2 regions of the Halobacillus sp. B23F22_5 genome follow, and region 1 is predicted to be linked to the other one. Evidence: a T-box and tRNA genes for the amino acid it is inferred to sense, from the RefSeq annotation. Region 1 holds a T-box; the other holds one or more tRNA genes.
What was found. A T-box is a leader RNA that pairs with one kind of tRNA and senses whether it is charged. The one in region 1 lies ahead of argS (arginine--tRNA ligase), so its partner is inferred to be a tRNA-Arg.
Positions count from the first base shown of each region.

Region 1 (3,419 bases):
GTATAGGAAGCTATGCTTTACAAGCTGCAGACATACAAATCGGGGCATTAGTCGCCGTCAACAGCTTTGGGGATATCATGGATCCTGAAACCGGTAAGCTGATAGCTGGGGTGTATGAAAAAGAGAGTTTAGAATTGCTCTCTACTGAAAATATATTAATAAAACAAATAAAAACAGCGGATCCCAATCGATTTTCCGGCAATACTTCGATTGGTGTCATCATGACAAATGCCAAGTTATCAAAAGCTCAGGCAAATAAGATCGCTTCTATTGCCCATGATGGTTTTGCCAGGACGATGCGCCCTTCTCATACCTTGATCGATGGGGACAGCCTATTTTTGATGGCTACCGGTGAGGTAGAAGCGGATGTCAATACCATTGGATTGCTCGCAGCAAAAGTTGTAGAGCAGGCAGTACTACGAGGTGTCAGGGATACAACATCAGCATATAGTCTATTAAGCTATAGAGATTTGCAGAAAAGGAGGAAAGCATAATGCTCTATCATTTATTCGTTTATGGTACCTTACGCAAACATCAGCCGAACCATTTTCATCTAAACCATGCAGAACTCGTGTCAGAACAAGCAAGTACTACCGGGAGATTGTATGAAGGGCCAAGTTATTATCCGGTGTTATTGGAGGAAGATGCGGTTGTTTTTGGGGAATTGTATCAAGTGGATGAAGCAACCCTCGCAATCGTAGATGAACTCGAAGGCTTCCAGGAAGACGGCGAGGATAATTTATATGATAGAAAGATAAAAGAAGTAGAGACAGATCTGGGCAACTATCAGGCTTATGTTTATTATTTATCGCCTAAAAGAAAAGAAATGGCTGAAACCGAAATCTTGTATGGCGATTGGAAGGTCCACGAATTATTAAAAAAAGATGAAGTCACTTACTTTGCATATGGATCATGTATGGATGCTGAGCGGTTCAAACTGGCAGGGGTCGATCATTATTTCCATCAAAAACTTGGGCGCGGGGTCTTGGAGGGTTACCGCCTTCTTTTCTCCCACCATGTACATGATGGCGGGAGAGCGGATATCATGGAAGCAGATAACCATGTTGAGGGAGTCTTATACAGGACGCCGCTGGATGCCGTAGAGTATTTGTTCAAACGTGAAGGGGTCGAAGCGGGTCACTATCGTCCTACCGTAGTTGATATCAAACAAGATGGTAAGCAGTTGAAGGATGTGTTGACATTTTATGTGCTTGATAAGAAGTCCGATCTTTCTCCTCCTTTCCACTATGCAGAGGAAATTCATCGTGGCGCCGCATCCTGCCTTTCGGATGATTATATGAACTATCTGGAAAAGTTATTTGTCGAAGAGTTCCAGGTTGATGGCTTCAGGAATTACGTTAAGAAGAGTACAAGTGAACAAAAATAAAAGGCTTGCAGTAATTTTCAGTTAAGGTATAATCATTGCTAAATATTTGAAATCGATGACGAAGAGAGTAATCAGCTGTAGACACAAAGCGAACCAGGAACGGTGGGAGCCTGGTTGAAAGCAGATGATGAACCGGACTTCCGAGATATTGACTTGAATGACAGTAGAGTTGATCGTGTCGCTGCGTTAAAGCGTCAAGCTGGAGGGGAATATTGATTTTTCCCCTTAACAAGAGTGGTACCGCGGGAAGACTCCCGTCTCTATACGTTAGAGACGGGAGTCTTATTTTTATTTAAGGGGGAATTCACATGTATGGAAAAAAGACACTGGCAACTGTATTAGAGGGAGAATTGAACAGAGATTTATCTTATCAGGAAATAGAAGCACTGATAGAGGTTCCTAAATTAGACACGCACGGTGACCTTTCTTTTCCTTGTTTTACGTTAGCAAAAGTGTACCAATCACCTCCCCAGAAAATAGCACAAGGGCTTGCTGAAAAGCTTTCGCATCCACTGTTCGCTCAAATCGAGTCAGCCGGCGGGTATGTGAATGTAAAGCTAAACCGGGTCATGGCAAGCAGGGACATACTGGAAAATATGATTGCTTCAGGAGCTGATTATGGAAACCAGCAAAAGAATGGGCATATTACCATTGATCTTTCCTCTCCTAATATAGCGAAACCTTTTGCGATGGGGCACCTCCGCTCGACGGTTATCGGCAACTCAATCGGGCTTCTTGCTGAAAAGCTGGGAAATCAGGTGACCAGAATCAATCATATTGGAGATTGGGGAACCCAGTTCGGGAAGCTGCTGTATGCCTATTCGGAATGGGGGGATGAGCAGACAGTAAAACAGAACCCCATTCAGGAATTATTTCGTCTTTATGTCCAATTTCATGATGAGGCAGCGAAACACCCGGAGTTAGACGAAGAAGGGAGAGCCTGGTTCAAGAAATTAGAAACGGGTGATCCCAAAGCGTTAGATTTATGGTTATGGTTTCGGGATGAGTCATTAAAAGATTTCAAGACGATTTACAATCGATTACACGTAGATTTTGATAGTTATCACGGAGAAGCGTTTTACAATGATAAGATGGCGCGGGTGATTAAACTGTTGCAGGAGAAGAACTTATTGGAAGAGTCTGAAGGAGCCATGGTTGTCCAACTGGATGAATATGATCTGCCTCCTTGTTTGATTCAAAAATCAGATGGTTCTTCCCTTTATGCGACAAGAGATTTAGCGGCAGCTATTTACCGGAAAGAAACCTACGATTTTGATGCTTCGCTATACGTGGTCGGACGTGAACAGACCATTCACTTTCAGCAACTTAAAGCTGTATTGGCTAAAATGGGATACGAATGGGCGGAGGACATCGTCCATGTCCCTTTTGGAATGATTTTGAAAGATGGCAAGAAAATGTCGACAAGGAAAGGGAAAGTGATCCTGCTTCAAGAGGTATTGGATGAAATAGAGCTGCTTGTTACTGAACAAATGGATGCGAAAAACCCAGCTTTGAAAGACAAGGAAGCGATTAGACAGCAAATCGGAGCGGGAGCTGTCATTTTTCATGATCTGAAGAATCATCGTCTCCATGATGTAGAATTTTCCCTTGAGCAGATGACCAGCTTTGAGGGGGAAACTGGGCCTTATCTCCAATACTCTCATGTACGTGCTTGTTCGATATTGGAGAAAGTAAAAGAGAACCCCACACTTTTGGTCCAGGGGCTGGAGGATGATGAAAGCTGGAAAGTACTTAAACAGCTAGCAGCATTCCCGGCTATTGTTGAGAAAGCATATCATGAAAAAGCCCCTTCCATTATGGCGGATTATTTACTGAAGCTGGCTCAAGCATTCAATAGACTTTATGGGAAAGTGAAAGTCATCGATCATCAAGAATACTTACCAGTCGTTTTTGGGGTACAGTCGGTATTGAATGAAGGATTGAGATTACTCGGGATACAGGCGCCAGCTAAGATGTAGGTAACACTATTCATAGAGCCTTGCTCCTGCTACAATATATAACAAGAATAACG
Region 1 is NZ_JBIEKI010000004.1:10,484-13,902, forward strand. It holds gene ACGTN9_RS07090 (P1 family peptidase) at 1-494, shown strand, start outside; gene ACGTN9_RS07095 (gamma-glutamylcyclotransferase family protein) at 494-1,387, shown strand; T-box leader at 1,434-1,652, shown strand; gene argS (arginine--tRNA ligase) at 1,696-3,366, shown strand.

Region 2 (3,419 bases), on a different contig from region 1:
ATCTTCATCACTCAAGCCTTCAAAAAATTCATCTACTAACTTGTTGTTTTGCTGTTCGTCATCTTCCTGGACCAGCTTCCTGCTAACTTCATATAATTGCCAGAATTGGGTGCGCATTTGTTGGGGCATATCTTCTTCCTGGAAGACTTCATCCAATAAACCTACCAATTCTTCATATCGGCTGGTTTGAAACAGGATTGTTAAATAAATATGTAAATATTGATAATAATTATCCTCATCGTGTTTCATGAGGTATTCACAAAGCTCCTCAGCAGCTTCATACTTTCCGAGCTCCATCAAACTGACCAGTTTCCCTGTCACAACATCGTGTGAAGCGACATCATGTTCAAACAAAGGTTCAAATGTTTCCAGCGCTTCCTCATAACGCTTCTCTTGTATGGCCTTTAATCCCTCGTTTTCCAGCCTGGTTTTCCATTTGGGGAACATGACAATATTCCCTTGTTTCTTTTTCATAGGACACCCTTCCTAACCGCTCTATGTATTAACCTCTATTATCTTTCTATCTTTTCCCGAGTTCAAGTAAAACAAACATTTAATTTATAAAAAATGCATCCTGAAATTTTTATGGTAGCTTTATTCTTTTGACTCTGTTAATGGCCGTTATTGATCTTTCCTAATAGGCTTACTCAACTATAGGGCCGAAAAGTCGAAGACTTTATTTCGAGATATTATTGGAGTTTAGGGCTCCAGGAAACGATTCGCTTTCCGTGGGCGTGTGCTGAGTCTCCTCAGGCTACGCCTTGCGGGGCCTCAGCTATCACTCAACTCCCACAGGAGTCTCACCGTTTCCTTACGCCCCTTGCCATAATTAGGAAGTTCTCGAAATCACACTTGTGAAAACCGCCCATATAGAAAGAAAACTATGCCTCGTTTTATAAATGCGTCAATATGAAGGTTTAAGCTACATACTTTCTCTTTTTGAAGGGTCCGTTTAGTACAACTGGCTGGATGGGAAGGGAAACGGCGAGACTCCCGCGGGAGAAGGGGCTAGGCGAGATCCCGCAAGGCGAAGCCTGAGGAAGCTTGCCAGGTCCCCCGCAGGAAAGCGAGTCGTTTCACAAACCATCCCATTCCTATCATGGTAACGGACCCGATTGTCTTGAAACTGAGTCTTCAAGTAAAGGGAGCTTATCTGTAAAATCAACACTGAGATTTAGCATAGCCGTATTTAGGTAAATAAAAAAAGCATTGGGCTTCCCCAACGCTTTGTATGTAGTAATAAAATGGCGTCCCAGGCAGGATTCGAACCTGCGACCCACAGCTTAGAAGGCTGTTGCTCTATCCTGCTGAGCTACTGGGACATTGTAAATGAAAATGAAGGATATACCTATAAAGATGATACAGTTTTAGAAGAGCGGGTGATGGGAATCGAACCCACATCATCAGCTTGGAAGGCTGAGGTTTTACCACTAAACTACACCCGCATAATATAAAAGATGTTTTTTCGTCTTGCTTACGCACTGTCATGCCTCTTTTGTGATTTTATGGAAACTATCAAACTTCTCAAGGCACTGAAAAATATAGGTATGTAACAGCATGGTCTTTTTAGAGACAAGACCTATTATATTAACTCTCTTTTAGTTTGTCAACACCTAAATCGGGTCAGAGGTCTAGCCCTCTGACCTTAAAGATGTATGAAATTTTAACTCTATTGGCTGATGATTCATATTGTAATACTGAAGCTTTACATCGCTTTTGTCCGTCCAGCTTAACAATGCATAAGTAGGCTCTCTATGGTCTCTCGGCTGACGACAGCTGCCGGGATTAATGAATAACCGGTTGTCCACTTTTTCAGCACCCGCCATATGGGAATGTCCAAAACAGACAACATCAGCTCCAGCTTCTTCAGCCCGATAATTCAACGGCATTAATGTTGACTTTATATTGAAAAGATGTCCATGAGTAATGAAAAATGTCATTCCTTCAATAGTAAAAGACTTTTCTTCTTCCATACCAGGATCAAAGTCTACATTGCCTTTAACGTAATAGAAGCCTCGCAGTTCTTCAGAGGAAAGTTCAAGCTCAGAATCTCCACAATGAATCATACCATCTACTTGCCCTTCATACGTTTGTTTAACATCCATTACCTCATCAGTCATTCCGTGGCTATCACTCATTATAAGAATACTTGGCATAGAAAACCCTCCTCTCACACTAGTTCTTTCAGCCAATTCTCTACTTTTATAATTGCATCCTTGCGATGACTGATGGTGTTCTTTTCCTCTGGTTTAAGTTCGGCCATGGATCGGTCATACCCATCCGGAATAAAGATGGGGTCATATCCAAACCCGTTTTCGCCTTTCGGCTCCAAACCGATGCTTCCCTCGCATGTCCCTCTTTTTACAATAGATTCCTGACCAGGCTGGATAATAGCTATACTGCAAACAAACCGGGCGGTCCGGCTTTCTGGAGCTACCCCTTCTAATTCAGCTAAAACTTTCTCCAGGTTTTTTTGATCATTTTTTTCTTCACCGGCATATCGTGCAGAATATATCCCTGGTCTGCCATCAAGGGCATCTATTTCAAGACCTGAGTCATCCGCCAGCACGGGTGCTTTTAACTTTTTGGAAATCGTTTCTGCCTTTATTAGGGCATTCTCTTCAAAAGTCTCGCCTGTCTCTTCAATATCACCAACTGGTTTCTCTAAATCAAGAAGCGACCTGACTTGGATGCCATATTTATGGAATAATTCCTGAAACTCTTTGACTTTACCTACATTTTTGGTAGCTATAATCAGTTCTTTCATTTTTTATCACTTGCTATCACTTTATCCACTTGGTCTGTATAAGAACCAATCGCTTCTTTTTGGATAGTAAAAATCTCTTCCATCCCTGTTTGTGCTAATTCAAGCATATTCTGCAATTGAGACATAGAAAAAGTCGCTTCTTCCCCAGTGCCTTGTAATTCTACAAACTCCCCGTTTCCTGTCATGATCACATTCATGTCAACATGTGCTTTACTATCTTCTTCATAACATAAATCAAGGATTTCTGAACCATCAGGAAGCACCCCGACAGAAATAGCTGCTAAGTAATCTTTAATTGGCATTTCTTTCAATACCTTTTTATCGAGAAGCTTACCAAAAGCAAGTACTACCGCTACAAAAGCACCAGTAATGGAGGCTGTACGAGTCCCTCCATCCGCCTGAATCACATCACAATCTACCCAGACAGTTCGTTCACCAATTTTATCCAGATCAACCACAGCTCGTAATGCTCTTCCGATCAAGCGCTGTATTTCCATTGTTCTACCGGAAACCTTCCCTTTGGAAGATTCACGGATGTTCCTCTGATCCGTAGCACGAGGAAGCATTGCATATTCAGCGGTAATCCAACCTTTGCCTTGGCCGCGCATAAAAGGGGGAACGCGATCTTCGACACTGGCATTGCAAATAACCT
Region 2 is NZ_JBIEKI010000012.1:33,882-37,300, forward strand. It holds gene ACGTN9_RS14825 (tetratricopeptide repeat protein) at 1-474, opposite strand, end outside; tRNA gene ACGTN9_RS14830 (tRNA-Arg) at 1,246-1,322, opposite strand; tRNA gene ACGTN9_RS14835 (tRNA-Gly) at 1,375-1,445, opposite strand; gene ACGTN9_RS14840 (metallophosphoesterase) at 1,632-2,138, opposite strand; gene ACGTN9_RS14845 (XTP/dITP diphosphatase) at 2,171-2,767, opposite strand; gene rph (ribonuclease PH) at 2,764-3,419, opposite strand, start outside.
Region 2: it has a tRNA-Arg gene. The T-box ahead of argS (arginine--tRNA ligase) is inferred to sense a tRNA for this amino acid. The anticodon was not compared.